DNA from 3 places in the Gilliamella sp. B3367 genome. Region 3 is predicted to be linked to each of the others. Evidence: riboswitches for the same ligand, from Rfam matches in the RefSeq annotation. Region 3 holds a riboswitch; each other region holds the start of a gene.

Region 1 (11,115 bases), on a different contig from region 3:
AAAAATGGCTAAGTGACTCATCCAGATAATGCGATACCATCATTAAGGTCAGATTAAATTCACTACAAACCTGATTCACCAATGCCAACATTTCAAAGCGCAGAGCTTGGTCAAGAGCAGAAAATGGCTCATCTAATAATAATATAGGACGATGTTGTATAAGACAGCGAGCCAAAGCCACGCGTTGCCGTTGACCACCCGATAGCTGTTCGGGATAGCGATGGTTAAAGCCTTCCAGCCCGACACGAACCAGTATATCATTAATAGTCGTTTGTTCAGCTCGACTCAGTTTTAATGTCGGCTTAATGCCTAAAGCAATATTTTGTTCAACCGTTAGATGGCTAAATAAGTTATTTTGTTGAAATAGCATCGATACCGGGCGTTGACCGGGTAACGTTGTTGTGACATTTTGGTTATTTAAGATGATTTGTCCTGATTTAGGAAAGATGAACCCCGCAATCAAGCTAAGTAATGTACTTTTGCCCGCGCCACTTGGACCGACAATAACAACCCGTTCTTTAGCAGCAATATTTAGCGTAAAGTGCATGTTGAAGTTGTCATATTGATATTCAATTTTTTGAAGTTCGATCATAATCCATCACAACCAATAAACTAAAAGATAAAAGTAATAATATCGCGGCTGTCACGATACTTTCTTGATAATGATAATGCGATATCTGTTGATATAAATAATAAGGTAACGTGGTTACCGACTGCCCGCCAAACAGAGCTATTACCCCAAAATCGCCCAATGACAATATGGCAGCAAGGGCAAAACTCATCAACATAAGACTTTTTAACCCCTTAAAATCGACCAAATAAAAATGCGTTAAACCATTGATATTAAGGGTTTGGGTTAATTGCCAATAGCGAGCCGTAATATCATACATCGGCGTAGCTAAATTTTTAAGGATGAAAGGTAGCGCCATTAACCCATTACAAACCATAATTAATAAGCAGATAAAAACAGTGTTATGACTAAAACCGAATAACAATAAAAACAATCCCGATGCTAATACCATGTTTGGTATAGCTAATATCAAGGAGGCAACCATCATAAGCCGATTACTTAATTGACGTTGTTGGTTAATCAATAGTCGGCAATTGGTCCATAGCAAAAGTAACCCAAGTAATATCGCTATCATAGCCGAACCTATAGCAATAAGGATTGAATAGAGTAAGGCTTGTTGCAACATCGATGTGAGTAATGAGATTTGGAAAAAATAGAAACCTTGAAAAAGTATAGTAATCATCGGGGACAATATAAATAATCCCCCTATTACGATAATTATCATACTAATCATTTTTAACCAATTGGTTATCGGTAATTGATAGTTGGAGTGACTAAATTTAACACTCAGCTTTCTATCATTTCTATTTATTTTCTGCATCAAGCTGATAAAAACAATACAGCAAACCAACTGCACGCAAGATAGTAATGCGGCTTGTAATAGATCAAAGTCTCGCACCGCTTGATAAATAGCCACTTCCAGCGTGGTGTATTTTGGACCACCACCCAATGCAAGCACTATGGCAAAACTCGAAAAACAGAGCATAAAAATAAGTGCTGCCATAGGCAATATTTGTCTACGAAGTAACGGCCATTCAAGTAATTTAAAATAGGTAAATGTTGAAAAATTAAGTTGTGCCGCTAACTGTCTTTGTTCTATCGCAACACTGTTTAATGTTTTGTAAAAGAGCACACAAGCATAAGGAAAATTCAAAAAAACATGCGCCAACAAAATACCTTGCAAGCCATAAATAGGAAATGAAAATGGGATATGCAGTACTTGGCAAATGTAAGCCAGTAAACCTTGTTGCCCATATACCGACAACAACCCTGTCACAACCACCAAAGCGGGTAAAATAAAGGTAATTGGCATTATTTTTATCAGTAACTTTTTACCTTTAAAATCAATAAAGGAGAGCGCCTTAGCCATTAATATTGCTGATGCCAGCGAAAGTATTGTCGATAACAAAGCTTGATAAAAAGTGATCCAAACAATATGAAGCACATAACTATCAAGATAAATCGTCAAATTTCCTGACTCTAAGGCAAATCGCCAAATAGCAATAAGTGCCGAGCTTAAAATGATGAGTATTAAGCTCGCCGCACTCATTCCGGGTAATAACGATTTAAATTTCAACATTGGCGATACGGATCTATTTACTAATTGCCGATTGCCATTCTCGAATCCAAGCTTTTTGATGTTTTTCAATCTCTGCTGGCTCAAATTCTAACGATTTATTGACCGAATTAATTTGCGCAAAGGCATTAGGTAGATCCGTTTTGATAATCGGATACATCACATTTTTCTCAGCAAATTGGTGTTGGACTTCAGGTGTCAGCAAATAACGTAAAAATTGGCGCGCTAGGTCAATTTCTTGACTGTATTTAATAATTCCGGCTACTTCAACTTGACGATAGTGCCCTTCATCAAAAATAGCTGCTTCGTAGTGATGCTCGTTTTCATTAATGATATGTGCCACTGGCGATGTACTGTAACTAAGTACAAAATCCGCTTCGCCTTTTAAAAACATACCATAAGCTTCGCTCCAACCTTTGGTGACCGTCACCGTATTTTTAGCGATTTGTTGCCACGCTTCTGCTGCTTTATCTCCATAAACTTTTTTTACCCAAAATAGTAAACCGAGTCCTGGTGTACTGGTTCTTGGATCTTGGTAGATGATTTTCCAACCGGCTTTATTTTCAACCAGTTCATGTAAAGAATGAGGTGGATTTTTGACTTTGTTATTATTGTAGATAAAAGCAAAATAACCAAAATCATAAGGCATAAAACTATCATCCCACCAATTGGTGTTAAGATTGTCGGGTTTAGCGATTTGATGAGGAATAAGAATATTCGCTTGTTTGGCTTGCTCTAATAGGTTGTTATCTAACCCTAAAATAACATCCGCATTCGTTTTATCGCCTTCAAGGCGAATACGATTTAAAACCGACACAGCATCACCTAATGTCACAACCTCAAGTTGGCAATTGCATTGGGCTTCAAACCCTTTTTTGATTGCCTCGCCGGGTCCCCATTGTGACATAAATGAATTATAGCTATAAACCGTCAAAGTAGGCAGTTCTGCATTGGCTAATGGGCTAAAAAGTGAAAATAAAAAAATAACAGGTAGTAAAAAGTTTTTACAAAACATTTTGCCTCCAAAGAAATAGGTAAAAGACAAAAGGTTTGAGCAGATATAATAACTCAAATCCCTCCGCTGGCATTATCCAGTTCAGGTTCGACGAGTTATGTCAGTCAATCTGACACTCTCAGCCCACTAGGGCACCCCGTTGAGAACGACATTAGTTTAGAGGGTGAAGGTATAATTGTAAATAGTTACCTTCAACGGTTGCCTGCAAACTTATCTACGATTTTGGAAGAGAGTAACTGCGCTTGATCAAACTGATAGATCTATTCTTTATAAAATTCCCGCCTAGCCCCATTTGTAATCGGAAAATCGATTTATTGCTTATTTAAGGAGTGAGTGAGTTTTGCATATTCATTCAAAAAGATATTTTCACCATGATTATCATAGTATTTTGTCAATTGTGAATCTGAGTTGTTGCAGATGGCCTTGAGCAAACACCAACGTTGAAAAGAGCAAAAGGATATTGATAATCAGGTAGTTAAATAAATTTCGGCACCTGTTTTCTCTTTATTTTTTTATCTATTTTATAATTGAGTTGATAGATTACATCTAAATAAAAAAATTTTCGTTTATAAAAGAATCTGCTATTTACTTGTCCTTAACTAATCCCACAGTGACAATTTATCAATTTATCAGTATTATATTGGGCATTTTATTTTAATCGATTAGGTTCAGTGTGAATATTCAACAACTATTAACACAACGTGTTTCTCAAGCAATGATTATGGCGGGTGCTGATAAAAACTGCGACGCTTTAATCAAGCAATCAGCTAAAGCCCAATTTGGTGACTACCAAGCAAATGGTATCATGTCTACCGCTAAAAAATTGGGAATGCCACCACGAGCATTAGCTGAAAAAGTTTTACAACATCTTGATATTGATGATATTGCCGATAAAATCGAGATCGCCGGTCCTGGTTTTATTAATATCTTTTTAAAAGATAGTTGGATTGCTGAACAAAACGAAGTCGCGCTAAATAGTGATAAACTGAATATTACTTTACCAGCCAAACCACAAACTATTGTGGTTGATTACTCTGCACCAAACGTAGCAAAAGAGATGCACGTCGGCCATTTACGCTCAACCATTATTGGTGATGCTAGTGTCCGAGTATTAAGCTTTCTTGGTCATAATGTTATCCGTGCCAACCATGTTGGTGATTGGGGAACCCAATTTGGGATGTTAATCGCCTATCTTGAAAAAATGGAAAACGAACATGCCAACGATATGGAACTTTCAGATTTAGAATCGTTCTATCGCGCAGCTAAAAAACATTACGACGAAGACGAAGCCTTTGCCGAAAAAGCCCGTAATTATGTCGTAAAACTTCAAGGTGGTGACCAATATTGCCGTGAAATGTGGCGAAAACTGGTGGATATCACCATGACACAAAACATTGCCACATATAAACGCCTTAATGTCACCTTATCGGTTGAAGATACAATGGGCGAAAGCATCTATAACAGTATGCTACCAGGCATTGTTGCCGATCTAAAACAGAAAAAATTAGCGGTTGAAAGTGACGGTGCCATCGTCGTATTTCTAGATGAATATAAAAATAAAGAAGGCGAACCAATGGGCGTTATTATCCAAAAACGTGATGGTGGCTATCTTTATGCAACAACCGACATTGCCTGTGTAAAATATCGTTACGAAACACTTCATGCTGAACGTATTTTATATTATACCGATTCACGTCAACACCAACATCTAGAACAAGTTTGGGATATCGTGCATAAAGCGAAATATGTACCAGAATCCTTAAAACTTGAACACCACATGTTTGGTATGATGTTAGGTAAAGACGGCAAGCCGTTTAAAACTCGTTCAGGTGATACCGTAAAATTAAACGACCTGCTTGACGAAGCAACAGAGCGTGCAGAAGCACTCATTAAAAGTAAAAATGCCGATCTTTCACCAACAGAACTTGCCAAAGTGATTGATGCTGTGGCGATTGGCGCAGTGAAATATGCCGACCTATCCAAAAATCGTACCACCGATTATGTTTTTGATTGGGATAACATGTTGTCATTTGAAGGCAATACTGCACCATATCTACAATATGCCTATACACGCGTACTGTCGGTGTTTAGAAAATCAAATATCAACGAAGATAGCTTAACTGGTAATATCAATTTAGGCACGGACAAAGAGCGAACATTAGCAATTCGATTAATTCAATTTGATGAAACCGTTTCAACCGTTGCTGTAGAAGGCACACCGCATGTGCTATGCGCCTATTTGTATGATATCGCCACCCTATTTTCTAGCTTCTATGAGCACTGCCCAATTTTGGCAGCCGAAAATGAAGACTTAAAACATAGCCGTCTAAAACTGGCATCTTTAACGGCAAAAACCCTTAAAACCGGTTTAGATATGCTTGGTATTAAAACGGTTGAAAAAATGTAACAAAACCAGCCACCGATATTGTTCAATATCGGTGGTATATCTCCACTTAAAAACATCTTAAAAATTTCAGCGTTTAAAATTGAGGGGAGTTTTATAAAACCAAATTTATCCCCAAAAAATCCTCAACTTTTTGATATAAAAACACAACTAAACACCACAGCTTAAAGCTGGATTATTCATATAAAACAATATTAAAAATTAGGATTTAGAACCTCAAAAACCCCGCTCCTCAACTTTTTTTGTAATAAAAAAATAAACCCGCTGGTAATTCAAACGTCGCTAAGCCACAAAATCGATTTTTATGGCTAAACGACGTTGGCTCTTAGCTTGCTTTTAATTGCTTAATACTTTTTTCCTCACCCCTAACCCCGGCTCTAAGGATTAAGGACGAAGGAATAAGAGCTAAGGATAGACGCAAAGACCGTAGCCGGAGTACTGCCAATCCACATAACCGTCCTGTGTGGTCACGACATGTTGGGCTCTATAATACGAGTCGCTAGTCAAGTACCAATAGTAGTTGAAGCCAACGCCTGAATAATCATCCATTTTACCCCACTCCGAGAAAAAACCAGAACCTATACGACGTATGTAATGATTATCAGATAAGAAAGTAGGATTGGCTACATCCTCCCAATATGCATTAGTTAAATCACGTCTGCTAGGCAGATGTTGATAACCAAGACGATTACACCAAGATAAGGTATCAGAATAATTGCGCACCATAGCACGGTTGACGAACCACTGCTTCAAAGTAAAACCATATTTAACAACAGGAATACCATTATTGTCACGACCGACCAACTCGAAGGTCTGAGGCAAAGATGGAGTGGAAATACGATCAGGATAGGATGAAGCCTGTTGGGATTCGGTAGCGTAAGGACCCGTTAAAGTAACGCGTACGCTTGTAGCAGTAGGATTAGACATAGTAGCAGTGATACCTCCATGAGAAACAGGAGACCAAGACAATGGCTGACTACTATCAGAAATGAGTAAATCAAAGTACAATCCATCAGCGCCAGTTGTAGGAAAGTTTAAACGGTAAGATAACGGGTCAGTTGACTGAGTGAGAAAACCATTAGCAGGGTCCCACATCGAAACCGGACCAGCAAAATCCCAACGAGAGTTATAAGTAGAATCACCACGCTTACCATTTTTTAAATTAGGTTTGGCAAAATTAACTTTAGCACAAACTGAGGTACCAGACTTTGGATTGACGTAATAAGTCTCACTACGGGCACTGAAAGTACTACGATTAGGAAATCCGTAACGAGTTGATAATGTACCGTTAGTACTGGATAACGTAACTCTATAAGGTGCAGAATCAGTACATGTCGTTAAAACAGTATTACGTGATACAGGCCGATTGTTTTTATCGACAATAGATAAACTTAAACGACCAGTAGCAGTAACGCCAGAATCACCATCATCATCCCCCCAATAATTATTAGGAGGACCGATAAGAGAACTTAAATCGACTGAGTTAGTATCAGTAGGAACGAACATACGAATATCAGCAAAACTCTGACCCTCAACCGGCAAGACGATAGGTCTTGAAGAAGATGATGAATTGGTAGAAGGCGTATAATGTGTACCATCAGATAGCGTAATCCCAAGCAGACCGTTAGCATCAACAACACGTGTACGACCTCCATCGAAAGTCAAATAAGGTGGGCTACCCTGTATCGCATTCCTAGTTGTCTGTGATGTCAATGCGTGACCCGAGAAAGGAAGAAAAAAAGCCGCGGAAAAAACAATCTGCCGGGATAATTTGGGAAAAGATCGAAAACAGGATCTGAAAGAGGATCCGGAAAACGACCGGAAAAAAGATCGAGAAGAGGATCGCGGAAGCGATCGCGCGAAAATTCGCAGAATTTCACTTGATTGCGTGGAAAAATAAGTTTCAGTGAAAAATTTAAGATAGGAGTTGAACTTAGACGAATTTAAAAGATAGGTTTGGCAGGTTGGCTGTTGGCTGTTGGCTGTTGAAAATTATATTGCATTTTAGACTATCCTGTCAAGTAATTTTTTGATTAATTTACAATTTTATACTTTTCTGTCAAATTTTAGCCTTGTAGCTAAAACCGTGTAAAAAGTATAGTGATTGGAAAAACACGATGCAACACTTTTTTTCGCTCATTTACGTTAACTTTTGTAAATTCGATCTAAAAAGGACCTGAAAGTTAACCGGTTAAATTTTGTTTTAATTAAATATATTTCAATTACAAATCTTTAAAATTAGAGCGATTGATCCTTAAAAATTTTATTTTAGGGCTTTGAATTAGAAATTTAGTGATTTTGAGCATTTAATAATTTTTAAGTGAAATTTAAAACTTCAAAAACCCCGCTCCTCAACTTTTTTTGCGATAAAATCGCCTCAAAAATAAACCCGCCGAGGCGGGTAATTCAAACATTGCTAAGTCACAAAATCGCTATTTTATAACTCAACGACGTTAGCTCCTAACTTACTTTTAATAACTTAATTTTATCTTTTCCCCCCCTGTTCTAAGAATTAAGGTGAAGGACGAAGAAATTAACTAAGGATAGACGCAAAGCTCGTGAGAGGCCACGTTGAAGGAACCTCCCCAGACCACAGCACCGTCTTCGATCACGACAACCGGACTAGGTCCAACCTTGTCATCAGTCCAGAACCACATGTAGCGGACTGTACCAATACCAAATTCTGGGTAATCGTATAGATTACCCCACTCCGTAATAAAACCAGCACCAATACGACGCTGGTAATGATTATCAGGGGAGGAAGGAGTGGCGCTAGGTATGACTGCATCTGTACGAACTGCATTGGTTAAATCCTTGACACGAGGCATTCGATAACCAAGACTATTACACCAAGATAAATTATCATAATGAGAGTCTTCCCTAGAACCACGCAGGACAAACCACTTTCTTAACGTAAAACCATATTTAACAACTGCATTACCTCTACTATCACGACCAACTAACTCAAAAGTTTGGGGTAAAGATGGCTTTGGTATAAGACCTGGATTACTAGAATTGATTTGGGATTCAGTGGCGAAAGGACCGGTTAAAGTAACGCGCACCGCTCCTGAATTAATTGGGGAATTTGTCATTGTAGCAGTAATTCCACCAAGAGAAACCGGTGACCAAGACAACGAAGCTCCACCACCAATAACTAAATCAAAGTACAAACCACGAGCACCAGTAGTTGGAAAGTTTAAACCATAAGATGATGAGGAAGTTGACTGAGGAAGAAAACCATTATCCGGGTCCCAAATCGAAACAGGACCAGCATAATCATCAGATAGATATTCCTCATTATCACCAAGCTTGCCATACATTAAGTTAGGCCTAGCAAAACATATCATTGGTGATGCATTAGGATAAATATAATAGGTCGCATTACTTGCGCTGAAACTACTACTACTAGGAACACCATAACGTGTGGCTAATGTCACATCTGTACTGCTTAATTTTACCTGATAAGGTGCCTTACAAATTTCTGGTACTGCATTACGAGATACTGCACGGCCGTTTTTATCGACGATAGATAAACTTAAAGAACCGGTAGCTGAAATGTCTCCATCACCATCATCATCACCCCAATAATTATAAGGTGGATCGATAAGCGTACTTAAAACGACTGAATTAGCATTAGTAGGAACCAACATACCAATATCAGCAAAACTCTGCCCCTCGTCTGGCAAGACGATTGGTGTTGAAGAAGATGAAGGATTGTTTAAAGGCGTATATTGTGTACCATCAGATAGTGTAATCCCAAGCAGACCGTTAGCATCAACAACACGAGTACGACCACCGTCGAAAGTTAAATACGGCGCACTACCCTGTATCGCATTCCTAGTTGTCTGTGAAGTTAATGCGTGCCCCGAAAAAGGAAGAAAAAGAGCCACAAAAAAAACAATCTGCCGGGATAATTGAGAGAAGGATCGAAAAAAGGATCGCGCGATAATGCGCAGAATTCCGTAGAATTGCGCGGAAAAATAAGTATCGGTATAAAATAGATGTCGGAAGCTGAACTTAGACGAATTTAAATTATAGGTTGGCCAAGTTGCCTGTTGCCTGTTGCCTGTTGAAAATTATAAAACATGTGCGACAATCCTGTCAAGTAGTTTTTTGATTTATTTGAAATTTTACACTTCTAAGCTGCGTTTTAGCCTCGTAGCTAAACCGCGTAAAAAGTATAGTGATTGGAAAAACACGTTGCAACACTTTTTTTCGCTCATTTACATTAACTTTTGTAAATAGGATCTAAAAAAGATCTAAAAAAGATCTGAAAAATAATTGATTAACTCTTGTTTTAATTGAAGATATTATTACAAATCTTCAAAAAATGATTAAAGATCCTCGAAAATTTTATTTTAGGGATTTGAATTAGAAATTTAGTAAGTTTGATCATTTAAAACTTTTTAAGTGAAATTTAAAACTTCAAAAACCCCGCTCCTCAACTTTTTTTGCGATAAAATACCTAAAAAATAAACCCGCCGAGGCGGGTAATTGTAGCGTCGCTTAGCCACAAAATCGCTTTTTATGGCTAAACGACGTTGACTCGTAGCTTACTTTTAATCACCTAATACTATTTTTTATCACTACCACCCCCGCCCTAAGGATTAAGAACGAAGGAATAAAAACTAAGGATGGGAGCAAAGTCCGTAGCTGAAGTTGACGCTGTGGGTCCAACTCAAGCCCCCGTTGCCCGTGCCCACGATAAACTGGTTACTACCATTCGGGTCAATAGTCCAGTACCAAGAGTGCCTGAAGCCAACGCCAGAGTAATCAGACATACGACCCCACTCAGTGAAAAAGCCAGAACCTATATGACGCATGTACCAATTACCAGGTGAGGAAGGGGTGGCACTAGGTACGACTACATCTGTACGAACTGCGTTGGTTAAATCCTTTACGCTAGGCATTCGATAACCAAGACTATTACACCAAGATAAGGTATTAGGATAAGTGTCCTCCTTAGAACTACGGTGGACGAACCACTGCTTCAAAGTAAAACCATATTTAACAACAGGAGTACCATTAGTATCACTACCGACCAACTCGAAGGTCTGAGGCAAAGTAGGTTTAGAAATAGGACCAGGATTGGATGAACTATGTTGGGATGTGGTAGCGTAAGGACCCGTTAAAGTAACGCGTACGCTTGTAGTAGTAGGATTAGACATTGTAACTGTGATACCTCCACGAGAAACAGAAGACCAAGACAATGGCTGACTTACACCAATAATATCTAAATCAAAGTACAATCCATTAGCGCCAGTTGTAGGAAAATTTCTACCGTAAAGTGACGGGTCAGTTGACTGAGTGAGAAAACCATTATAAGGGCCCCACATCGAAGCTGGGCCGCGGGAATCCCAACCCCAACTATTATCACTAGGCTTACCATACACTAAGTTAGGCCGAGCAAAACAAACCACAGACGCAGCCTTAGGATTGACATAATAAGTCACACTATTGGCACGTAAATCACTACGATTAGGAAAACCGTAACGAGTAGATAATGTACCGTTAGTACTGGATAACTTAATACTATAAGGAGAATTACA
Region 2 (11,115 bases), on a different contig from region 3:
TTTATTTACAAAATATTATCTGAAACCACGCTGCACCAATATTTAACTCACTTGTTATATATGTTAGATTATTTGCTCCTTTCATATATAAGCAGGTAGGCTGATTTTGAATCTTTCTCCAAAAGCTTTTCACTATTTGGGTGTTATCGCAACACTTGCATCATTAGGAATGTACGTATCGTATATCCCACAAATTATCGACAATCTTCATGGATTTAAAGCTAATCCAACTCAACCTTTAGCGGCAGCAATTAACTGCTCATTATGGGTCTGTTATGGCTTATTACGACAAAAAAAGGATTGGCCAATTGCAATAGCTAATTTTCCAGGAGTATTATTTGGTTTAACCGCGTTTATTACTGCTTTATAAATTCTTGTTTTAACTCCCTTATATTTTCTTTATACAGCATAATATATGCTGTATTTTTTTATAATCACAATTTTTGTGAAATAGGCTAGATAATTGTTACTCAAAAATTGAGAAATCAGAGAAGATTAAAAATTAACCTTGCATATAACTTATTAATTATTATATTGTTATGGAGTTATCAACAGGTTTGTTAAATACTTATCAAATAATAAAGTGAATAATTTAATCGATTAATCTAATTTATCGATTTACTATTGTTATCTAATAGTGATTAGACTATAGTAAAAGTCAGCCTATTTTTTAGGCTGGATTCATCTTCAAAATCTATCAGAATGTTATTTATACAAAGATTAACTAAATTTGATGATTAACAAATGAGTTTTATAAAATAAGGAAATCACCATGGCTGATATTAATCTTTCCGATGATTTGATAAAAGATTTTATCTACTCAATGTACCGTAAAGAGGTATTATTAAATTTAAAAGGTGTGGTTTTGACTGAAGAAGATCGCAAACAACTCCACGCAAAAAGAGACTTTGTAAATCAATTATCTGAAGCCGAACTATCCGATATTCGCTCATGGGTTCTAGATAAATTAAAATTACTTGAAAACCAACACCAAGAGCAGAATTAACTAAAAAATCTATACTAAGCTAGCTTTTTCAAATCTATTGATAAAATTTATTTGCAGCGTTATTCAAAACGATATGGACAGTTTAAACAATCGTTTTATAATGCATCAGTTACTCGATAATCTTAAGGAAAGATCATGAAAAAGTTAGCAGTAGTGTTATTATTAGGTCTCCCAGTTATTGCATCTGCGTCCAATTGTGACGAAATTAGTGCAAATATCGCCGAAAAAATTAAAAATAACGGTGTTAATGAAAATAGCTTCCAATTAAAACTTGTTCCTCAAGATGAACAAAATATTGAAGGTAAAATCGTAGGATCATGTGATCGAGGTAAACAAAGCATTGTTTATATTCGTACACCATCATCAAAATCAGTTAAAGATGAGCCTGAAACACCTGTTGAAATCACACCACAACCCGTCGAGTGCTACAGCCCTAGTAACGCTCCAGTTCAAACGCCAGCTTCGGCACCAGTAGAAAAAGTTCAAACTCCAGAGCCGACTTCTACAGAATCTCAGGAAACTGAACAAAAAGCAGAATAAACGGAAATTTAAGTAACCATTTTATAAATTTTATAATTTGTTTAACCGGGGTGCTATAGGCTGAGATTATACCCGTTGAACCTGATTCGGTTAATACCGACGAAGGGAGTTTAAAACACGTCTATTATAGAAATCTGTTTAACTCCTTATAGCGAATTTGTCAAAAAGGAGTCATTATGCCATCATTTAACTCACTGATTGAATCAAGCGAGTGGAAACACTATATTCAACATGATTTTGTTCAACAATTAGGAAAAGGCACATTAGACTTAACCTGTTTTCAATACTACCTGAAACAAGATTATCTTTTTTTAATCAACTTTTCCCGAGCTTGGGGACTTGCAGTATATAAAAGTCACGACATTGCTCAAATTCGTCAATCATTAGAGAGTTTAAAAATCATTGTTGAAGTTGAACTCGATCTGCATATTGAATATTGCAAAAAATGGCAGATATCTGAATATGAACTAAGCACATTAAAGGAAGCCAAAGCCAATAGCGATTATACACGTTATGTGCTTGATATAGGATTACACGGCGATATATTAGATATACACATAGCGATGGCGCCCTGTTTAATTGGGTATGGCATGATTGCCAATTGGATTCAAGGTTGGGACGAAAACAACCCATATCGCTCTTGGATTGAGATGTATGCTAGTAAGGAGTTTCAACAAGCAGTACAAAAAGAAATTGCTTGGATAGAAGGACAATTACTTAATATCAGTGAAAACCGATTTAAACAATTAAGCCAAATATTTAAGCAAGCGACGCAATTGGAAATAAATTTTTGGCAAATGGCATTGGATAAAAGTGACTAGTAAACAGCATGTTTTACCATTTTAGATAAAACATGCTGAGCATGAATTATAAAAGTTGTTGATAGTTTTGCTTGGTTACATCATCCCAAACACTTGCTTGGACTTGCCCAATATGATGTTGTTGTAAAAGCAACATAGTTAGTCGAGATTGTCCAATCCCTCCACCAATTGTCTGTAAAAAATCACCATTAGCTAATGCCTTATGCCAAGCATATTGCAGACGATCTTCATTATTGGTTAATTTTAATTGACGCTTTAACGTCTCAGGATCGACGCGAATACCCATTGACGAAATTTCAAAACCACTATTTAAAACTGGATTCCAAACTAAAATATCACCATTTAATCCTTTAGAACCCATCTCATTATCGCTACTCCAATCATCATAATCAGGGGCGCGCACATCGTGTTTTTCTTTATTTGACAAATCACCACCAATACCGATTAAAAATACTGCGCCTAACTCTTTAGTAATCGCGTTTTCGCGCTCTTTTGGTGACAAATTAGGATAACGTTTTAATAACTGCTCACTATCCATAAAAGTGATCGACTCTGGTAAAAAACAAGAAAGATGATATTTTTCTGAAACCACTTTTTCTGTAGCCTTAATAGCACTATAAATCTTCTCTACCGTCTGTTTTAAATAAGCTAGATTGCGATCTTCAGGACGAATCACTTTTTCCCAATCCCATTGATCGACATAAACAGAATGAATAGGGGAGAGCTTATCTTCATCAGGGCGAAGTGCTTTCATATTGGTATAAATACCTTCACCAACTGGAAAATTATGTTGGCTCAAGATTTTGCGTTTCCATTTAGCGAGTGAATGAACCACTTCAAATTGCGCATCAGGAATACTCTTAATATTAACCTGAACCGCCTTCTCAGTCCCAGATAAATTATCCTGAACACCATCACCAATTTGACTCAAAAGTGGGGCTTGAACTTCAATTAGTGATAAATTATTAGCTAATTGCTCAGCAAAAAATTGTTTAACAAAATTGATCCGTTGTTGCTGCTCTTTAAATGATATCGTCATGTCTCATCTCAAAAAGTGAATGGGTTAGTGACGATAAATTAAACTAGAAAACAGAAATATGCAAGTTAGAACATATACGGACTTTTTATAAAACGCTAAGCACTATAATTAAATTCACAGATTCCCGATGCGGGCAAGGACTACATCACACATTAAACGTAAAAAATGAAATTAAATTACCCAATAATACAATATATTAGGTAATTATGCTTCATCATATAGGTAAAAGATAATTGAGTTAATTATTGATTAAAATAGGTGGAAACAATATGGGTTAAATTTGGCTTTTGCCATTTTGCGATGAACACAAAATTAGGTACTATAAATGGATACCTTTTGTTTCCAGCCATAGTAAATTCAAATTTGCTGGTAATCCAGCCTTTCTTGAACTTGAAATTTGAAATTGACGTCATTGGGATTCGAATAACATCATTCGTTAAATCTGCACCGAGAGTTAAGCCAATTAAAATAATTTCATCGGAATTAAAATAAATAAGGTAGTGTTTAATATCAAAAGCGGCTGCGCCCTGAAAAAGTGCAAATCTCCAAAGTTTTGGGTGGATAGAACCATAAATTATTGATGAGCTATTAAAATCGGGTAATTCAAGTTTTTCAAATAAGGCTTTTATTTTTTCTAGTTTTAACCCATCATTCATGTTAATACTCCCTTGCGTTGAAAATTTACTCTTAATTAACACATTGTTTTTATTAAAAATCGAAGATTGTAAGAAGTTGAGGGGATTGATTATAAAACGAACAAAAACTAATTAAAATAGAAATGTAGTAAAAGATCATAACTATCATTTAGAAAAAATTCAGACTTACGAATGGATGAAATATGATCAAATAAGTTATTGCATAAAATCCTTTCGTAAAGGGAGAGGATATGTATTTAAAAATTAAATAGTCGAAGAAATCATAATAAGCGATTAAGCGGCTTAGCGACGTTTGAATTACCCGCGGGTTTATTTTTGAGGTTTCTATCGCAGAAAAAGTTGAGGAACGGGGGTTTTGGGGTTCTAAATTCTGCTTTTTAATGTTGCCTCAGATAAATAATTCCGCTCTAACTATGGTGCTTTTTAGAAACTTTTTTTCCGTCAAAAAAAGTTGAGGAGCGGGATTTGGGGGGGCTAAATTCTGCTTTGCAATGTTGTCTCAGATAAGTAATTCCGCTCTAACTATGGTGCTTTTTAGAAACTCTTTTTTCCGTCAAAAAAAGTTGAGGAGCGGGGTTTTTGAGGTTCTAAATTTCACTTAAAAATTATTAAATGATCAAAATTCTTGTTTTAAGCCCTAAAATAAAATTTTCAGGATCAATCGCTCTAATTATAAAGATTTGTAATGATGATATACTTAATTAAAACAATAGATAACCAATTATAACTTAGATCATTTTTAGATTAAATTTACAAAAGTTAACGTAAATGAGCGAAAAAAAGTGTTGCATCGTGTTTTTCCAATCACTATACTTTTTACACGGTTTTAGCTAATAGGCTAAAATTTGACAGAAAAGAATAAAATTGTAAATTAATCAAAAAATTACTTGACAGGGTAGTCTAAAATGTATTATAATTTTCAACAGGCAACAGGCAACATGGCCAACCTATCTTTTAAATTCGTCTAAGTCCAACACCCAGTTTAAATTTTTCACTAAAACTTATTTTTCCACGCAATCAAGTGAAATTCTGCGAAATTTCGCGCGATCGCTCCCGCGATCCTCTTCTCGATCTTTTTTCCGATCGTTTTCCGGATCCTCTTTCAGATCCTGTTTTCGATCCTTCGGCTTTTCCAAATTATCCCGGCAGATTGTTTTTTTCGTGGTTCTTTTTCTTCCTTTTTCGGGTCACGCATTGACATCACAGACAACTAGGAATGCGATACAGGGTAATGTGCCGTATTTGACTTTCGATGGTGGTCGTACTCGTGCAGTTGATACTAACGGTCTGCTTGGGATTACGCTATCTAACGGAACTAATTACACGCCTTCAACCAATACTTCATCTTCTTCAGCACCAATCTCCTTGCCGGTTGAGGGTCAGAGTTTTGCTGATATTCGTATGTTCGTCCCTACTGATATTAATTCAGTCGATTTAAGTACACTTATCGGTCCTCCTAATAATTATTGGGGTGATGATGATGGAGATTCTGGCGTTACTGCTACAGGTTCTTTAAGTTTATCTATCGTCGATAAAAACAATCAGTCTGTATCACGTAATTCCGTGTTAACAATTTGTAACGCACCTTATAGGATTAAGTTATCTAGTACTGACGGTACATTATCTACTCGTTATGGTTTTCCTAATCGTAGTACTTTCAGTGCTCGTAGTGAGACTTATTACGTCAATCCTCAGGCTTCGCCTGTGGTTTGTTTTGCCAGACCTAATTTGACTTACGGTGCATCTGGTTTTGCTGGTCCAGCTTCGATGTGGGACCCCTCTAATGGTTTTATCCCTCAGTCAACTGACCCGTCACTTTACGGTAGAAACTTTCCTACAACTGGTGCTAATGGATTGTACTTTGATTTACTCATTACCGGTAGTAGTCAGCCATTGTCTTGGTCTCCTGTTTCTCATGGAGGTATCACTGCTACTATGTCTAATCCTACTGCTACAAGCGTAGGTGTTACTTTAACTGGTCCTTACGCTACCCCATCCCAGCATAGTTCAACCACTCCTAGTCCTATTTCTACACCTACTTTGCCTCAGACCTTCGAGTTGGTCGGTCGTGATACTAATGGTACTCCAGTCGTCAAATATGGTTTTACTTTGAAGCAGTGGTTCGTCAACCGTGGTACTAACGCTTACACTTATCCTAATACCTTATCTTGGTGTAATAGTCTTGGTTATCGAATGCCTAGCGTAAGGGATTTAACCAACGCTGTTCGTACAGATGTAGTCGTACCTAGCGCCACCCCTTCCTCACCTAGTAATCATTTTATGCGTCATATAGATGCTGGTTTTTTCACTGAGTGGGGACGAGTGTATGATTATTCAGGCGTTGGCTTCAGCCTCGATTGGTACTGGACTAGTGACCCGAATGGTATTAGGCAGTTTCTCGTGAGCGCTTATAACGGTAACATGATTTGGAACCACACCTACAACAACTACTACGGCCTTTGCTCCCATCCTTAGTTTTTATTTCTTCGTCCTTAATCCTTAGGGCGGGGGCGGGGGTGATAAAAAATAGTATTAGGTGATTAAAAGTAAGCTAAGAGTCAACGTCGTTTAGCCATAAAAAAAGCGATTTTGTGGCTTAGCGATGTTTGAGTTACCCGCCTTGGCGGGTTTATTTTTGATGCGATTTTATCGCAAAAAAAGTTGAGGAGCGGGGTTTTTGAAACCTTGATATTATTCGGCAAATTTATTTTTATGATCATAACGATTGTAATGAATATCATCACTAATTAAATAATTATAGATATCATCAACTATCTCTATGCCATTTTTTAAGTAATCGGCTTCACGTTTTTTGCTTCTTTCGCCTGGAAAGAAGATTTCACTATTGCCTTTGGCTGGTTTGGTTTGTTTTAGTTGGTCAAGCATAGCTGACATGGTTTGTTTAAAGATTTCGAGTCCAACAAAGTATTGTGGGTTGATCACAATATGCAGATGACCAAGGTTGCGCCCTTGGGATAAATCCGCATACATTGATGAAACGTTTTTACCAAATGGTAAGCCAAGTAATATGCCTGAAAGTACATCGACCATCATCATTAGTCCATAACCTTTGGCATCGGCTATTGGTAGTAGAGCGTTTACTTTGTGGGGATCGGTTGTTGGTTCACCATGTTCATCAACCGCCCATGTTGGGGGAATGGAGGCGCCTTTTGATCTGGCGTATAAGACTTTTCCCCAAGCTTGGACAGTGGTTGCCATGTCAAATGAGACAATCCTTTCGTCGTTCGTTGGTGCTGCAAATGCGATTGGGTTGGTTCCAAAAAATTCTTCTGCGCCACCATAAGGAACCGCCATTGGGTCAGATTGGCACATGGATATGGCGACTAAGTTTTGTTTAGCTGCCATTTCGGTAAAGTAACAAAGCGAGCCACTATGTGACATTCGACGAATTCCGACTACAGCAACGCCATTTTTCTTCGCCATTTCTATGGCTTTGTCCATACCAACTTTAGCGGCAACTAATCCGCATCCGTTATCAAAATCTAATATTGCTGATGATGGACCGGTTTCTTTATAGGTGACATTGGGGGAGTGAGTCATGCCTCCTTTTGCTATGCGTTCAGCATAATATTCAACTCGTACGGCGCCATGCGAGTGGATGCCTCGTGCATCGGCAAATGCAAGCGTATCGGCAGCAATATCGGCGTGCTCTTGAGTTAATCCAGCTTTATGTAGTTTTTTGGCAATTAAGTTGTGTAGTGTTTGTCTGTCTAGTCTCATTTTATCACTCCTATCTATAGTCGCTATTTGGTGATGATAGTGCCTTTTGTTTGTGCTAATAGCGATTCGATATCTGTTAAGTTGCCAATATAGGCGGTATTGCCAGTTTGTTCGACAAATTCAATAACGGATTTGATTTTTGGTCCCATAGCACCATCATCGATTGCCATTGGTTGTATTCGTTTGGTATCAACCTTGCCTAGAGCGGTTTGCTCAGGTGTGCCCCAGTTTTCATATACGGCGTCAGTATCGGTTAATATCATTAAGTGGTCAGCCTTTAGTTCGATTGCCAGTTGGGCAGCGCTATGATCTTTGTCGATAACCGCCTCGATACCTTTATAACCCGATTTATCTTTTATTACGGGAATTCCGCCCCCACCATTGCAGATGACGATGGTATCTTGGTTAATTAGCTCTTTGATGGTATTAAGTTCGATAATTTTTTTCGGTTTTGGGGATGCAACAACGCGTCTTAGGTATTTGCCATCTTGTTTAAATTGCCAACCATATTGGGCTTGTAGTTTTTGTTGTTCTTCAGGTTGATATACCGGACCTATAAATTTGGTTGGATCTTTGAATGATGGGTCGTTGCTGTCTACTTCGACTTGTGTTAATACGCAGGTAACTTGGTTGACATATTGCTGTAAGCTTCGCTGTATCATATACCCTAACATGCCTTGTGTTTGAGCAACAAGGACATCAAGCGGGTAGGCGGGTACGCTTGGGTAGCTGGCATTTTGTAGAGCAAGTAATCCAACTTGTGGTCCATTGCCGTGAACAATAACAAGTCGATATTTATTGGCTAATTTGGCAATAAATTGGGTCGTGCTGTTGATGTTTTGGTATTGGTTGTCAATAGAGAGTAATTCATTTCGTTTTGAAATCGCATTACCACCTAATGCAATAACTATTAGTTCCATACGGTGTCCTTTATTTTTGTTTAGATGTCCACATCCCGATGACAATCTTTTGAGTAGATATAACTCAGTGGTTGTTGGCCAACAGCGTAACACGCTTGTAGCGCATAGGCTCCCATAAAGATGTAGTCGTCTTTTTTAACCGGTATCCACTGGTTATCAAGTAGGTACATACCTTCACCACTAAGTAAGTAGGCGCCGTGTTCTTGTACATGGGTTTCGATATAGCCATGACTTGCACCCGGTAGGAAGGTAAGAATATGGAAGTTCATATCAAAACCGAGTTCTTTGGGGAGAAGGTCTTGAATAAATACGTTATCCATATTTTCATAATTCATGAGCTCTAGTTGTTGAATATGATTGGCAATCACACGTGTTTGATAACCTGAAATAGGGTTGTAGCGACGTTTGTACAGAAATAAACGTGATGAAGCAGTCATATTTTGTAAATAGAGTTTAACCCCAGCGGGGCAGTAGATGTAGCCACCAGTTTGTAAACGGTGTGATTGGTCATTGGCTTTTGCGTTGACGTCACCTTCTATCACATAGGCAAATACTTCAATATCATCATCCCCAAATCCTTGCAAGTTTTGACCACCTTGGTGCATGGTGACAAGGTAATCGACAAAGGATGCCCCTAGTTTAGGTGTGGCTAAGATGGTGATGTCACAATTTTCAAAACCGGGAATGATATTTTTAACTAAGCCATCAGGCGGTATTAAGGCAAAATTATGACGTTTGATTATCGCGCGGGACGCTAATAGGTCTTTTGGATAGCCGATGTTGTTATTGATATATCCCATAATGATCTCCTTGGAACATATGCTTTAGATTTAGGCAAGGTTTGCCGTGAGTACTACTTTTTTCGACTATTTATCAAAAACCGATAAATAGTCGATGCTTTTGCGTGAATCAGTTGGTTATGTGTTTACGCAAATTAATTAAAAAGAATAATGCTGTTGCAATAACTAATATTGCAATAGCCACATAGAACCCCGTAATTTTGGTTCCTGTTATATCCGCTAATAATCCAGTTAATGGTGGTGCTATTACTGATGAACTCATGCCAAAGAAGTTAAATACACCAAATGCTGTTCCGTAACTGCTTTTTGGGGCAATGTCAGCCACGTGAGATATTAGAATCGGTTCAACAACAAACTTGCCAAATAATCCATAGAGGATTAATCCCATCAGTAATAAGGTGATGGTGGATGATTGGACTGCCATAAATAGTGTTCCGGCTGAAAGCAGTTCTAATACGATAATAAAAAATAGTCGTTTAGCACGAAATTTATCCGAGATTTTACTGATGACAAGTGCGCCAGGAATAGCGGCGAATGCGACTAAAGATGATGCAGAGCCAATGCTTCCGCCAGTAAAGCCTCGTTCAGTTTCAAGAAAGTTAGGTAACCAGCTTACCACCATGTAATAGCCATAGCATGTTGCAAAGTACATAATGTAACAAGCAACCATTGGGCTACTAAAAAAGTTATGTTTTTCTTTCGGCGTAATTTCCGTTTTCTGTTTTTGGGTGATAACGCTTTTAATCGATGGCTCTTTAATGATAATTGCAAATCCAGCAATTAAGCAGAGTGTTAGAGCCGCAATAATATAGAGCATATATTGCCATTGCATATCCAACGCTTTAACTAAGAAGCTGGTGGATAATAAGCAAACGCCCATACCCAACGCCGCACCAGTATTGATAATGGCAGAGGCGAAGCTACGATTTTCAGCTGGAATATTTTCGGCTGATAGTGACCAAGCCGAACCATAGTAAGAGCCACAACCAAGACCTGCCAGTAAGCTACCAATATAGATCATCATCATTGAGTGTGCATTACCAATCATGATCGCGGCAATGGTAAAGAGTATGAAGCCAGGAATCACCACGGCTTTTTTACCATATTTGTCAACTAAGATCCCAGCTGGAATTTGCATTAAGGTGTAGGAAAAAAAGTAACAGCTAGCAATTAAGCCCAGCTCAGTATTTGATTGAGGTCCTACAGTTTGTTGAATTTCAGGAAAAATCGCTGCTAATACGGGGCGATAAATCCACATCACTAACCAACCGAGGAATAATAAAGCGACGATTTTATGCCAGTACTGTATGCCACCTTTTTTTTCTGTCATTTTAATTCCTTATTATTCTTGATAAGCCAATTGGTAAAGGGCATAAGTTAATGCTTTTATTCCTTCAACTAAGTCTTCGGTTTTAGTATCTTCAGCAGGGTTGTGGCTGATGCCTTTGATGCTTGGTACAAATAACATGGCGGTCGGTACTCGTGGTGCAAAAATTTGTGAGTCGTGACCGGCACCACTATGCATTACGCGATAACTTAGTTTTTCTTGGTTGCAGATGTTTTCGAGCATTTTTATGAGTTTTTCATCCATT
Region 3 (11,115 bases):
GGTGTTAACCATGGCTAAGTTAAATGATATTCAAGCTATTGCTTTCGATTTAGATGGAACTTTAGTCGATAGTGTGCCTGGCCTTGCCTTAGCTGCACAAAAGATGTTAGCAGATTTGGAGTTACCCACCGTTACTAATGAACAAGTAAAAAACATGGTCGGTAATGGCATTGATGTCATGCTCGAACGCGTATTCAACGTGATTGGTCGCAATCCGTCTAAAGAGGATTTCAATAAAGCGAAACAGTTGTTTAATCATCATTATGATAAGGTTATGGATGAGCAAACAACGCTATTCCCGCATGTTAAAGAAACCTTAAAAACGCTTTATGAAAATCATTATCCCTTAGCTTTAGTTACCAATAAACCTGCACAATTTTTACCTGCTTTATTGACGTCATTAGGTATTAAAGAATACTTTTCATTGGTACTTGGTGGTGGTGATGTGATTAAGTTGAAACCACACCCTGCCCCACTTTATCAAGTCATGGCAACCTTTGGATTGTTTAGTGATCAGTTGCTGTTTGTTGGTGATTCAAAGAATGATATTACTGCTGCTAAAAATGCTAATTGCCCGACTGTAGCATTAAGTTATGGTTATAATTATGGGGTGTCGATTGCATCTAGCAAGCCTGATTTTTTATTTGATGATTTTAAAGATATTTTAACCTTATTACCTCAGCCAAAGGCTGATGCAAAAAAATAATGAGTATAAATTAGGAATAAATTATGAGTAAACCAATTGTATTTAGTGGCGCTCAGCCATCAGGAGAACTAACATTAGGCAACTATTTAGGGGCTTTGAAGAATTGGGTGTCTTTGCAAAATGAATATGATTGCGTTTATTGTATTGTCAATCAACATGCGATCACGGTCCGTCAAGATCCTAATAAGTTGCGAAAAGCAACACTTGATACGTTAGCGCTTTATTTGGCCTGTGGTATCGATCCACAAAAAAGTACTATTTTTGTTCAATCACAAGTACCAGCTCACGCTGAATTAGGTTGGGCGTTGAACTGTTATACTTATTTTGGTGAACTGAGCCGTATGACGCAGTTTAAAGATAAGTCATCTCGTCACTCTGAAAATATTAACGCCGGGCTATTTGATTATCCAGTATTAATGGCTGCTGATATTTTGTTATATCAAGCTAATTTAGTTCCTGTAGGTGATGACCAGAAACAACATCTCGAGTTATCACGTGATATCGCTATGCGTTTTAATGCACTTTATGGCGATATTTTTACTGTTCCTGAGCCGTTTATTTCTAAAGTAGGTGCTCGTGTGATGTCTTTACAAGATCCAACCAAAAAGATGTCTAAATCAGATGAGAATCGTAACAATGTTATTGGTTTACTTGAGAATCCGAAAGATGTCGAGAAGAAGATTAAACGGGCAATGACCGATTCAGACGAACCACCTGTTGTACGTTATGATTCAAAAAACAAAGCCGGTGTTTCAAATCTGTTAGATATTTTGACAGGTATTACAGGTAAGCCGATTGCTGAACTTGAAAAAGAGTTTGAAGGCAAAATGTATGGTCATCTAAAAACCGAGGTGGCAAATCAAGTTATCGAGATGTTAACCGGTTTACAAGCAAAATATCATCAATATCGAGATGATGAAAATTATCTTCTTTCAATTATGCAAGAAGGAGCACAAAAAGCTCGCGCTAAAGCAGAGCCTACGTTGAAGAAGGTTTATGACGCAATCGGTTTTGTATAATCTAAAATAAGATTGCGATTATTACTAAACAATATCAAACGGCTTTAATTGATATGAGCTCTATTGTTCTAATAATGAGTTAGCTTGAGGCCTTTTGATTATAATAGGTTTATTATGAAAATTATCATTCTTGGTGCAGGCCAAACTGGTAGTGCACTTGCTGAATATCTAGTAACTGAAAAGCAGAACGATGTGACTGTCGTTGATGAAGATCATGATAAATTGCAATCTTTGCAAGAGCGTTTTGATTTACAAGTCATTTGCGGTAAATCATCTTACCCACAAGTATTAGAGAGTGCTGGCGCGGAATCAGCCGATATGTTAGTTGCCGTTACCAATTCTGATGAAGTAAATATGATGGCTTGTCAGATTGGGCATGTGATGTTTAATATTCCACAAAAAGTTGCTAGAATCCGTGCTCCTGAATATAACGATGAAAGATACCCATTCTTCAATAAAGATTGTATCAACATCGATCATATTATTGCTCCTGAAAACTTAATTACAAATCATATTAGCCAATTAGTTCAATATCCTGGTGCTCTACAGTTTGCTTCGTTTTATGATAATCGTGTCTGTTTGGTTGCTGTAACCGCTTATTACGGTGGTGCGTTAGTGGGGAGCGAACTATCCGAACTTAAAGAGCATTTACCACATGTCGAAGCGCGTGTTGTTGCTATTTATCGTCAAAATCGTTTTATTCGCCCAATAGGTTCGACTTTAATTGAAGCTGGAGACATGGTTTATTTTATTACCCCTCCTCTTAACATTAAAGCTGTAACCAGTGAACTACAACGGCTAGAAAAACCTTATAAACGTATTATTATTAGCGGTGGTGGTGGCGTTGCCATTGCTTTAGCTAAACGTTTAGAGAATGATTATCAAGTTAAGTTGATTGAACGTAATGCAGAAAAAGCTGAATTAATAGCTGAGCAGTTAGTTAATACCACCGTGTTACATGGTGAATCATCAGACCAAGAATTATTATCGCAAGAGCAAGTCGAGTTAACCGATCTGTTTGTGGCGGTCACTAGCGATGATGAAGCCAATATTATGTCATCTATGCTGGCAAAAAGAATGGGGGCAAAAAAAGTCATCGTTCTTATCCAGCGACAAGCCTACTTAGAATTGATTAACGATAGTGTTATTGATATCGCGATTTCACCACAACATGCCACTATTTCAGAACTACTAAGCCATGTTAGGCAAACAGGTGTAGTTAAAGTTGTCTCATTACGCCAAGGTGAATCAGAAATTGTCGAAGTAGTTGCTCGTGGTGAAGCCGAAAATTCAAAATTAGTCGGTAAAAATATCAACAGTTTAAAATTACCTTCAGGTGCTACGATTGGTGCTGTGGTTCGTGGTGAAGATGTAATTATAGTAAATACGGATTTAATGATTGAAGATGGCGATCATTTAATAATTTTCTTACCGGATAGACGCGCCATTAGTGATATAGAAAGATTATTACAATAACTTGTTTAATTTTTAAACTCAGTTCATAATAGATTCAATTTTATCCAAATTTGTTATTTAGACTCGGGGTGTTTTTTGTTAGAGCAAAAAACTGAGAATTTACCCGTTGAACCTGATCTGGATCATGCCAGCGTAGGGAAGTCTCTGTCTTAATTACCGCTTTTGACACATTCTTCCCTTAATATTATTTATTAGATAAGGAAAGAATATGTCGGTCATTAAATTATTTTCAAATCAGGATGCCATTCCTTTTATTGGGCAAGTTCATCAGAAGCGACCTTTAATCCATTGTATTACCAATGATGTGGTACAAAATTACACTGCTAACGTTCTTTTGGCGATTGGGGCTTCACCAGCGATGGTGGTAGCTGAGCAAGAAGTTGAGGACTTTGTTGCCATTGCAAATGGTTTGTTAATTAATATTGGCACGATCAATAGTCACAGCGCTAAAAGCATGTTACTAGCCGCCGCAAAAGCTAATCAAACTCCTTGGGTATTAGATCCTGTCGCAGTTGGAGCAGCATTGAAATATCGTACTGAAATTGCTAAGCAATTATTAAAATTTAAACCGACAGTTATTCGAGGAAATGCTTCAGAAATTCTAGCATTAAGTGGTCAACAATCATCATCAAAAGGGCCTGATGGACTGGATTCTACTGATTCTGCATTAAATGCGGCAATGCTATTAGCCAAGAAATATCAAACCATTGTTGCAATAACAGGTGAGACCGATTATGTCATAGATGGTGAGCAGGTTTATAGCATTGTTGGGGGTGATATCGCGCTAACACAAGTAACTGGTACTGGTTGTTCATTATCTGCGATTGTGGCAGCATTGATTGCAAGTTCTGAAGATCATTTAAAGGCTACTGCTTCAGCCTGCTTTATGATGAAAAAAGCGGGGGAACTCGCTAATAAACAGCAAGGGCTAGGTACTTTTGCTATGTCAATTATTGACCAACTTTCTCTTTTCACCACAAATAAGGATTTTTGATGAAGAAGCAACTTGATTTAACACTCTATTTAGTACTTGACCCAGTACTTTGTGATGGCATAAATGGTATGGTTAATACCACTAAGTTTGCAGTTGAAAATGGTGTTACTGCCGTTCAATTACGTTCAGAACAAGAATATTCAGGTAGAAATTGGTATAAAGCCGCCCAAGCTTTAAAAGAAGTATTAATCGACACTCAAGTTCCACTATTGATTAATGATCATATTGATATAGCTTTAGCTGTCGATGCCGATGGTGTTCATGTTGGACAAAGCGATCTACCTGTCGAAGTTGCACGACGATTAATTGGAGAAGATAAATGGATAGGGCTTTCAGTCTCTAATTATTCGCAACTTGAGCGCGTTCCTTGGCAACTAGTCGATTATCTAGGTATTGGCCCTATCTATCCAACCCCCACCAAAAAAGATGCAGCAGAAGCAATAGGCATCGCCCAATTGACTGAACTTGTTAAAGCAAAACAATGCCCTGCCGTTGCGATCGGTGGTATCGGTGTAAACAATTTAACTGAAGTGATTCAAACTGGCATTGAAGGTATTGCCGTTGTATCCGCAATTTGCGGGCAAGGAGATATTGCTAAGGCCACATCTGATTTGATTAGAAAAATAAGACAAGCAAGATAGGAAATTAAACCATGACAACAGTTTCATTAACTATAGCTGGTAGCGATCCTAGTGGCGGTGCAGGTATTCAGGCCGATTTAAAGGCCTTTTCAGCGCTTGGCGCTTATGGGATGTCAGTCATTACTGCTTTAACCGCACAAAGTACACAAGGTGTTAATAGCATATACCCGGTGCCACCCGAATTTATTGAGGCTCAATTTAACACACTTTATCAAGATATCCATATTGATAGCGTTAAAATCGGTATGCTGATGAATAAAGAGATTGTAACCACAGTTAATCATCTATTAAGCAATAATCCTATTGCCAATATTGTTCTTGATACGGTAATGATAGCCAAAGGGGGGCATCCTTTATTGAGAAATGATGCCATTACCGCTATTCGAGAATTGCTATTACCATTCGCCACCATCATCACCCCTAACCTTCCAGAAGCAGCAGCATTACTTGATTGTCATGAGGCACAAAACGAAGATGAAATGCAACAACAGGGTTATGAGCTACTCAAATCAGGCTGTCAGGCAGTATTAATGAAAGGAGGGCATTTGCCAAGTCAAGAAAGTCCTGATTATCTAATCACGCCAACAAAGATCATCAGAATGGCATCACCACGTATCCAAACTAAAAACACTCATGGTACAGGTTGCACATTATCGGCAGCTATTGCAGCATTACTACCAAAATATGAGTTAGAAGAAGCCGTTAAACAAGCAAAAAAATACCTACAAGGTGCCATTGAAAATGCAGATAATTTGAAAATTGGTAAAGGAATTGGACCTACTCACCATTTTTATCAATGGTGGGACACCGCAGGAAAAGGCTAGAAAGCTAAATGTGGTATTTTCGGCAAACGCTATTTTCAACAGCTATATACTTCATCGACAATCCGTGCCAATGAAGTATATGAAAACTTTTTTAGTGCATTATCTAGTCAAATAGAGGCTATTGGATATTTGTATTATCTAGTATTTAAGCGATTGTCTTAATCGTTTAAAATGAGAAATTGTAAATAGTATTGCCTTAATACGAAATACCCACAAACTCAAACCCCACTTGATTAACGGCTTGAATTGCAGCTTCTTGTGAGATAGTACCACCTTCTATATCAACCTCATGCTTCGCTAAATCAACGGTCACTTTAGCTTTAGGATCAATATCATTAATTGCTTTAGTAATGGTTTTAACACAATGTTGACAACTCATATTATCGACGATTAATTTCATCATTATCCCCTTTTGTTATCTATAATTCATCTAGTGCAACGTTGGAACATCTATAATTAAAATAAATTTGCCTGCCATATAAAGTATAGTGATTATATTACGCCAATAAGCCTACAAAAAAAACACCTCAGAATAATGAAAATTTATAAGATTTATATCTGTTATTAATAAATCGTAATGATTGAGCGTTTCTGCTCCTTTATACTCAAATAAACCATCGTGCCAAGAAAAATAAGCAAGATTATCCTTCAAGAATAAAAATTGAATAACAGAAATAATCGACTTATACAAAATTAGATTGTATATTTATTCATCTATGTGGTTTTGATAATAAAGTTAGTTTTTTTTTTTAAATATAATTTTAACTTAGATGTATAGTTCCATTTTTATTTTTTCTCATAAACGATATTCAGGTTAATTAGGAGCCTAAAATGCAGCATATTATGGAAACGATTAGAAAAACAGAACAAGAATTTGTTGATATTCGACATCAGATTCATAAACATCCTGAGTTAGGTTTTGAAGAGAAAAAAACCAGTGATTTAGTTGCAAATAAGCTATCTGAATGGGGCTATGAGGTTCATCGTGGTCTAGCAAAAACTGGCGTCGTTGGTGTTTTGAAAAATGGCGCTAGTAATAAGAAAATAGGTATTAGAGCTGACATGGATGCATTACCTATTGTTGAAGCTTCGGGTAAACCTTGGAGCAGTGTTAGCCATGGTAAATTCCACGGTTGTGGTCATGATGGGCATACCACTATTTTGCTATGTGCAGCTAAATATCTTGCCGAAACACGCAACTTTGATGGGACTTTACATGTCATTTTTCAACCAGCTGAAGAGTTGTTATATGGTGGAAAAGTGATGGTCGATGAGGGTTTATTTAAACAATTTCCTTGTGATGTGATTTTCGGTATTCACAATATGCCCGGATTTAAGGAAGGCCATTTTTATTTTAAAAGCGGTGCTCTTATGGCTTCATCCGATACGATACATATCACCATCAAAGGGAAAGGTGCTCATGGAGCCATGCCTGAGCGAGGAATTGATGCGACGCTTGTTGCTTGTTATATTGGCATTGCTTTACAAAGTATTGTTTCCCGCAATGTTTCACCCTTTGAGAAAGCTGTTATCACGATTGGTTGTATTCAATCTGGCGAAGCCCCCAATGTGGTCAATAGCGATGCATTGATGAAGCTAACCGTCAGAGCATTAGATAATAATACCCGGACTTTATTGCTCAAGCGTATTACCGAAATTGCCACTTCGCAGGCGGAAAGTTTTGGCGCCTCAGTTAAAATCGAACATATCAATGGTAGCCCTGTTTTACATAATGGTGCTAATGCAACAAAATTTGCATTAGAAGTTGCTCAGAAATTAGTCGGTAAAGATCGTGTTCATGATAATTGCCATCCTTTTATGGGCAGTGAAGATTTTGCTTTTATGTTAGAGAGCAATCCAAATGGTTGTTATATGATTATCGGCAATGGAGACGAACCAGGATTTTGTAGTGTTCATAATCCTGGTTATGATTTTAATGATAAATGTATTGTTCCTGCTGCGTCATATTGGGTTGCATTAACTGAAACATATTTAAGTAAATAAGGATAAATCGCTTCTATGTCTGGTTTAAATATGTCAACTTCAAAGAGTTCTAGCACCGCGCAATTTAAAAGTTATAACCGGTTAACATTAGGCATTGTATTAGGGGTTATTACTTTTTGGCTGTTTGCTCAATCAATAGTCAATGTTGGACCGGCTGTTCAGCATACTGTTGGTATCACTCCAGCCTCTTTTAATTTAGCAGTAAGTTTGACTGCACTTTTCTCTGGCTGCTTTATTGTGGTTGCTGGTGGTTTAGCTGATCGCTTTGGACGAGTTCGTTTTACTTACTTTGGTTTTATTTTAAGTATTATTGGTTGTCTTTGTTTGATTTTCGCCCAAGGAGAAATATTATTTACCTTTGGACGCATTATTCAAGGCTTATCTGCAGCTTGTATTATGCCATCGACTTTAGCATTAGTGAAAACCTATTATCAAGGTAAAGATCGTCAGCGTGCATTGAGTTTTTGGTCGATTGGATCTTGGGGCGGCTCGGGCACTTGTGTGCTTGCTGGCGGTGCAATAGCGACTTATTTAGGTTGGCAATGGATCTTTATAATCTCTATTATCTGTGCTGTATTAGGTATGCTTTTGTTGAAAGGAACTCCTGAAACCAAAATTGAAGATCCTTCGAGTCTGCCAAAATTTGATTATGTAGGGCTATTTGTTTTTGTTATTACGTTAGTTTCATTAAATCTTGTGATAACCAAAGGTTCTACTTTTGGATGGACTAGTGTAGCAACATTATCGTTGGCTACCGTTTGTTTTGTTTTTATGATTTTATTTTTTGTTATTGAAAAAAGTAAAGCGAGTGGCGCTTTCATTGATTTTGCATTATTTAAAAATATCCCTTACCGTGGTGCTACCTTATCCAACTTTATGCTAAATGCTGTTGCAGGCACGTTAATTGTGGCCAGCACTTATACCCAACAGGGGCGAGGGTTTACCTCTTTCCAAAATGGATTATTAACTATTGGTTATTTAGTTTCGGTTTTATGTATGATTCGTGTTGGTGAAAAAATCTTACAAAAGGTAGGTGCGAAAAAACCAATGTTAATGGGACCGTTAATTACTGGTTCCGGAATTGCATTGATGACGCTGACATTTTTACCAGATATGCTTTATATTATTTCAGTATTAGGTGGCTACATTTTATTTGGTCTTGGTTTAGGTTTTTATGCGACACCTTCGATCGACACAGCAATTTCTAGCGCCCCTGAAGATAAAGTTGGTATTGCATCAGGAATATATAAAATGGCAAGTTCATTAGGCGGTGCTTTTGGTGTCGCCATTTCAGCATCAATTTATGCTGCAGTTATTGCCAGTGGTCAAAGTATAGCAACTGGCGCAGCAATTGGATTATGGATTAATGTCGGATTTTGTCTGTTATGTTTTATTTCAATTTTATTTTTAGTTCCAAATAATGCCGGCAAGAATAAATAGCTTAAGTTAATTTTTAATTCTTAAAACACTTCATAGGGATATGACTTCTTATTTTTATCCCTATATTTCTAACCGACAGTATGATCAGCTTATTTACCAATGCAAAATGAGCTGAATATGCGCCCAAGTAGATCATTGGAGGTAAATTCGCCAGTGATTTCACTCAATGACTCTTGCGCAAGCCGAAGTTCTTCTGCTAATAGTTCGCCAGCATGAAATGTTGTGAGCTGGTATTTACCATTATTTAAATGCTCTGCTGCTTTTTCAAGTGCTTGTAAGTGTCTTCGACGAGCTAAAAAGCCCCCTTCTGTACTACTAGTAAAGCCCATTACCTGTTTAAGATGATCACGTAATAAGGTAATACCTTCTCCAGTTCGTGCTGATAGTTGGATAAGGCAATAACCATTTTGCTCACTATAGCCTAATGGTTCACCAGTTAAGTCTGCTTTGTTTCGAATAACGGTTACTGGCATATTTTTAGGTAAGCGTTCAATAAATTCTGGCCAAAGTTTTTCTGGATTGGCCTCATTGGTTGTTGTGCTATCAACCATAAATAACACCCGATCCGCTTGGTCAATTTCTTGCCATGCCCGTTCAATCCCGATTCGTTCTACTTCATCGCTGGCTTCGCGTAGTCCGGCAGTGTCAATGATATGCAAAGGCATACCATCGATATGAATATGTTCACGCAAAACGTCACGTGTTGTCCCTGCTATGTCAGTAACAATAGCCGCCTCACGACCGGCTAATGCGTTAAGTAAACTTGATTTACCCGCATTAGGTCGACCGGCAATGACAACTTTCATGCCTTCCCGCAGTAATGAACCTTGTTTGGCTTCATGACGAACTTCATTTAATCGTTGAATAACTTGGTCAAGCTCTGCTTCTATTTTTCCGTCAGATAAAAAGTCTATTTCTTCTTCAGGAAAATCAATAGCTGCTTCAGTAAAAATACGCAAACGAATAAGCGATTCTACTAATTCATTAATCTTCTTGGAAAACACGCCTTGTAAAGAGGACAAAGCAGATTTGGCCGCTTGCTCTGAACTTGCATCAACTAAATCTGCAATGGCTTCAGCTTGCGCAAGATCTAATTTATCATTTAAGAAAGCTCGCTCTGAAAATTCACCTGGTCTTGCTATACGCACACCAGATATTTCTAATATACGTTTTAACAGTAGATCTAAAATAACGGGTCCACCATGGCCCTGTAGTTCAAGCACATCTTCACCTGTGAACGAGTTTGGATTGGGAAAGAATAAAGCAATGCCCTCATCTAACGTTGTTCCATCAGCAGCTAAAAACGGTAGATAATGAGCATATCGCGGTTTAGGTAAGATACCTAAAACTGCTTTAGCAACCTCTTGTGCTTTAGGACCAGAAATACGCAATATGCCAACACCACCACGACCAGGTGGTGTTGCCTGTGCAACAATTGTGTCTGAATTCATATTTATTAATTGTAATTAAAAATAGCAATGATTAATCATACCATGACTATCATTAAAAATCTGTAAAGGCAAGCTATCTAACTTAATTAGAATGGCTAATTATTATTTTCAACATAATCTAATGGATGGTCAAACAGCCATGAATTAAGTAAAGCAAATGGCTCTCTTATCATTGCTATATATTTATCAATATTGGTATAAGCTAACGGTGCAGGTAAACCAGTAATATCACTAATACCCGAGCGTTTAGCTAGCATAATTGAACGAAGAATATGAAAATCATTGGTCACAACAACTGTTTTGCCTAGTGGTAAAATTTGATTAGCATAAACAAACTGTTGAGCCGTTCGCCTTGATCTGTCTTCAAGATATACTCTTGAGGAATCAATACCTTTTTTAATTAGGTAATCAGCCATCACACTTGCTTCAGTTGCAGATTCATCGCTTCCTTGCCCACCACAAACAATTACTTTGGTATTTGGATTACTCTGCAAATAATTAAATGCTGTATCTAAACGATTTTGTAAGGTAAGTGGCGCTTCAGCTGGTGTTCCAACCAC

Evidence for each region. Region 3 has a riboswitch for thiamine pyrophosphate ahead of thiM (hydroxyethylthiazole kinase). Riboswitches for the same ligand answer to the same signal wherever they lie in the genome.
Region 1: linked by a shared signal. The riboswitch ahead of thiB (thiamine ABC transporter substrate binding subunit) and the one ahead of thiM (hydroxyethylthiazole kinase) in region 3 are both predicted to bind thiamine pyrophosphate.
Region 2: linked by a shared signal. The riboswitch ahead of tenA (thiaminase II) and the one ahead of thiM (hydroxyethylthiazole kinase) in region 3 are both predicted to bind thiamine pyrophosphate.

Annotation. Positions count from the first base shown of each region.
Region 1 covers NZ_JAFNNJ010000001.1:648,326-659,440, reverse strand. The annotation lists gene thiQ (thiamine ABC transporter ATP-binding protein ThiQ) at 1-592, opposite strand, end outside; gene thiP (thiamine/thiamine pyrophosphate ABC transporter permease) at 570-2,150, opposite strand; gene thiB (thiamine ABC transporter substrate binding subunit) at 2,164-3,162, opposite strand; TPP riboswitch at 3,203-3,311, opposite strand; gene argS (arginine--tRNA ligase) at 3,836-5,569, shown strand; gene J3U23_RS02850 (hypothetical protein) at 5,972-7,279, opposite strand; gene J3U23_RS02845 (hypothetical protein) at 8,104-9,456, opposite strand; gene J3U23_RS02840 (hypothetical protein) at 10,195-11,115, opposite strand, start outside.
Region 2 covers NZ_JAFNNJ010000002.1:553,453-564,567, reverse strand. The annotation lists gene J3U23_RS05660 (SemiSWEET family transporter) at 107-370, shown strand; gene J3U23_RS05655 (hypothetical protein) at 773-1,006, shown strand; gene J3U23_RS05650 (DUF1161 domain-containing protein) at 1,142-1,546, shown strand; TPP riboswitch at 1,583-1,671, shown strand; gene tenA (thiaminase II) at 1,723-2,367, shown strand; gene asnA (aspartate--ammonia ligase) at 2,414-3,406, opposite strand; gene J3U23_RS05635 (hypothetical protein) at 3,649-4,062, opposite strand; gene J3U23_RS05630 (hypothetical protein) at 5,224-6,537, shown strand; gene allD (ureidoglycolate dehydrogenase) at 6,754-7,803, opposite strand; gene J3U23_RS05620 (carbamate kinase) at 7,827-8,723, opposite strand; gene allE ((S)-ureidoglycine aminohydrolase) at 8,744-9,523, opposite strand; gene J3U23_RS05610 (MFS transporter) at 9,633-10,853, opposite strand; gene allC (allantoate deiminase) at 10,866-11,115, opposite strand, start outside.
Region 3 covers NZ_JAFNNJ010000003.1:206,866-217,980, reverse strand. The annotation lists gene rpe (ribulose-phosphate 3-epimerase) at 1-18, shown strand, start outside; gene J3U23_RS06915 (phosphoglycolate phosphatase) at 11-706, shown strand; gene trpS (tryptophan--tRNA ligase) at 730-1,725, shown strand; gene trkA (Trk system potassium transporter TrkA) at 1,840-3,201, shown strand; TPP riboswitch at 3,256-3,357, shown strand; gene thiM (hydroxyethylthiazole kinase) at 3,410-4,195, shown strand; gene thiE (thiamine phosphate synthase) at 4,195-4,836, shown strand; gene thiD (bifunctional hydroxymethylpyrimidine kinase/phosphomethylpyrimidine kinase) at 4,848-5,660, shown strand; gene J3U23_RS06885 (heavy-metal-associated domain-containing protein) at 5,857-6,063, opposite strand; gene J3U23_RS06880 (M20 aminoacylase family protein) at 6,492-7,664, shown strand; gene J3U23_RS06875 (MFS transporter) at 7,680-9,104, shown strand; gene mnmE (tRNA uridine-5-carboxymethylaminomethyl(34) synthesis GTPase MnmE) at 9,194-10,555, opposite strand; gene J3U23_RS06865 (YdcF family protein) at 10,651-11,115, opposite strand, start outside.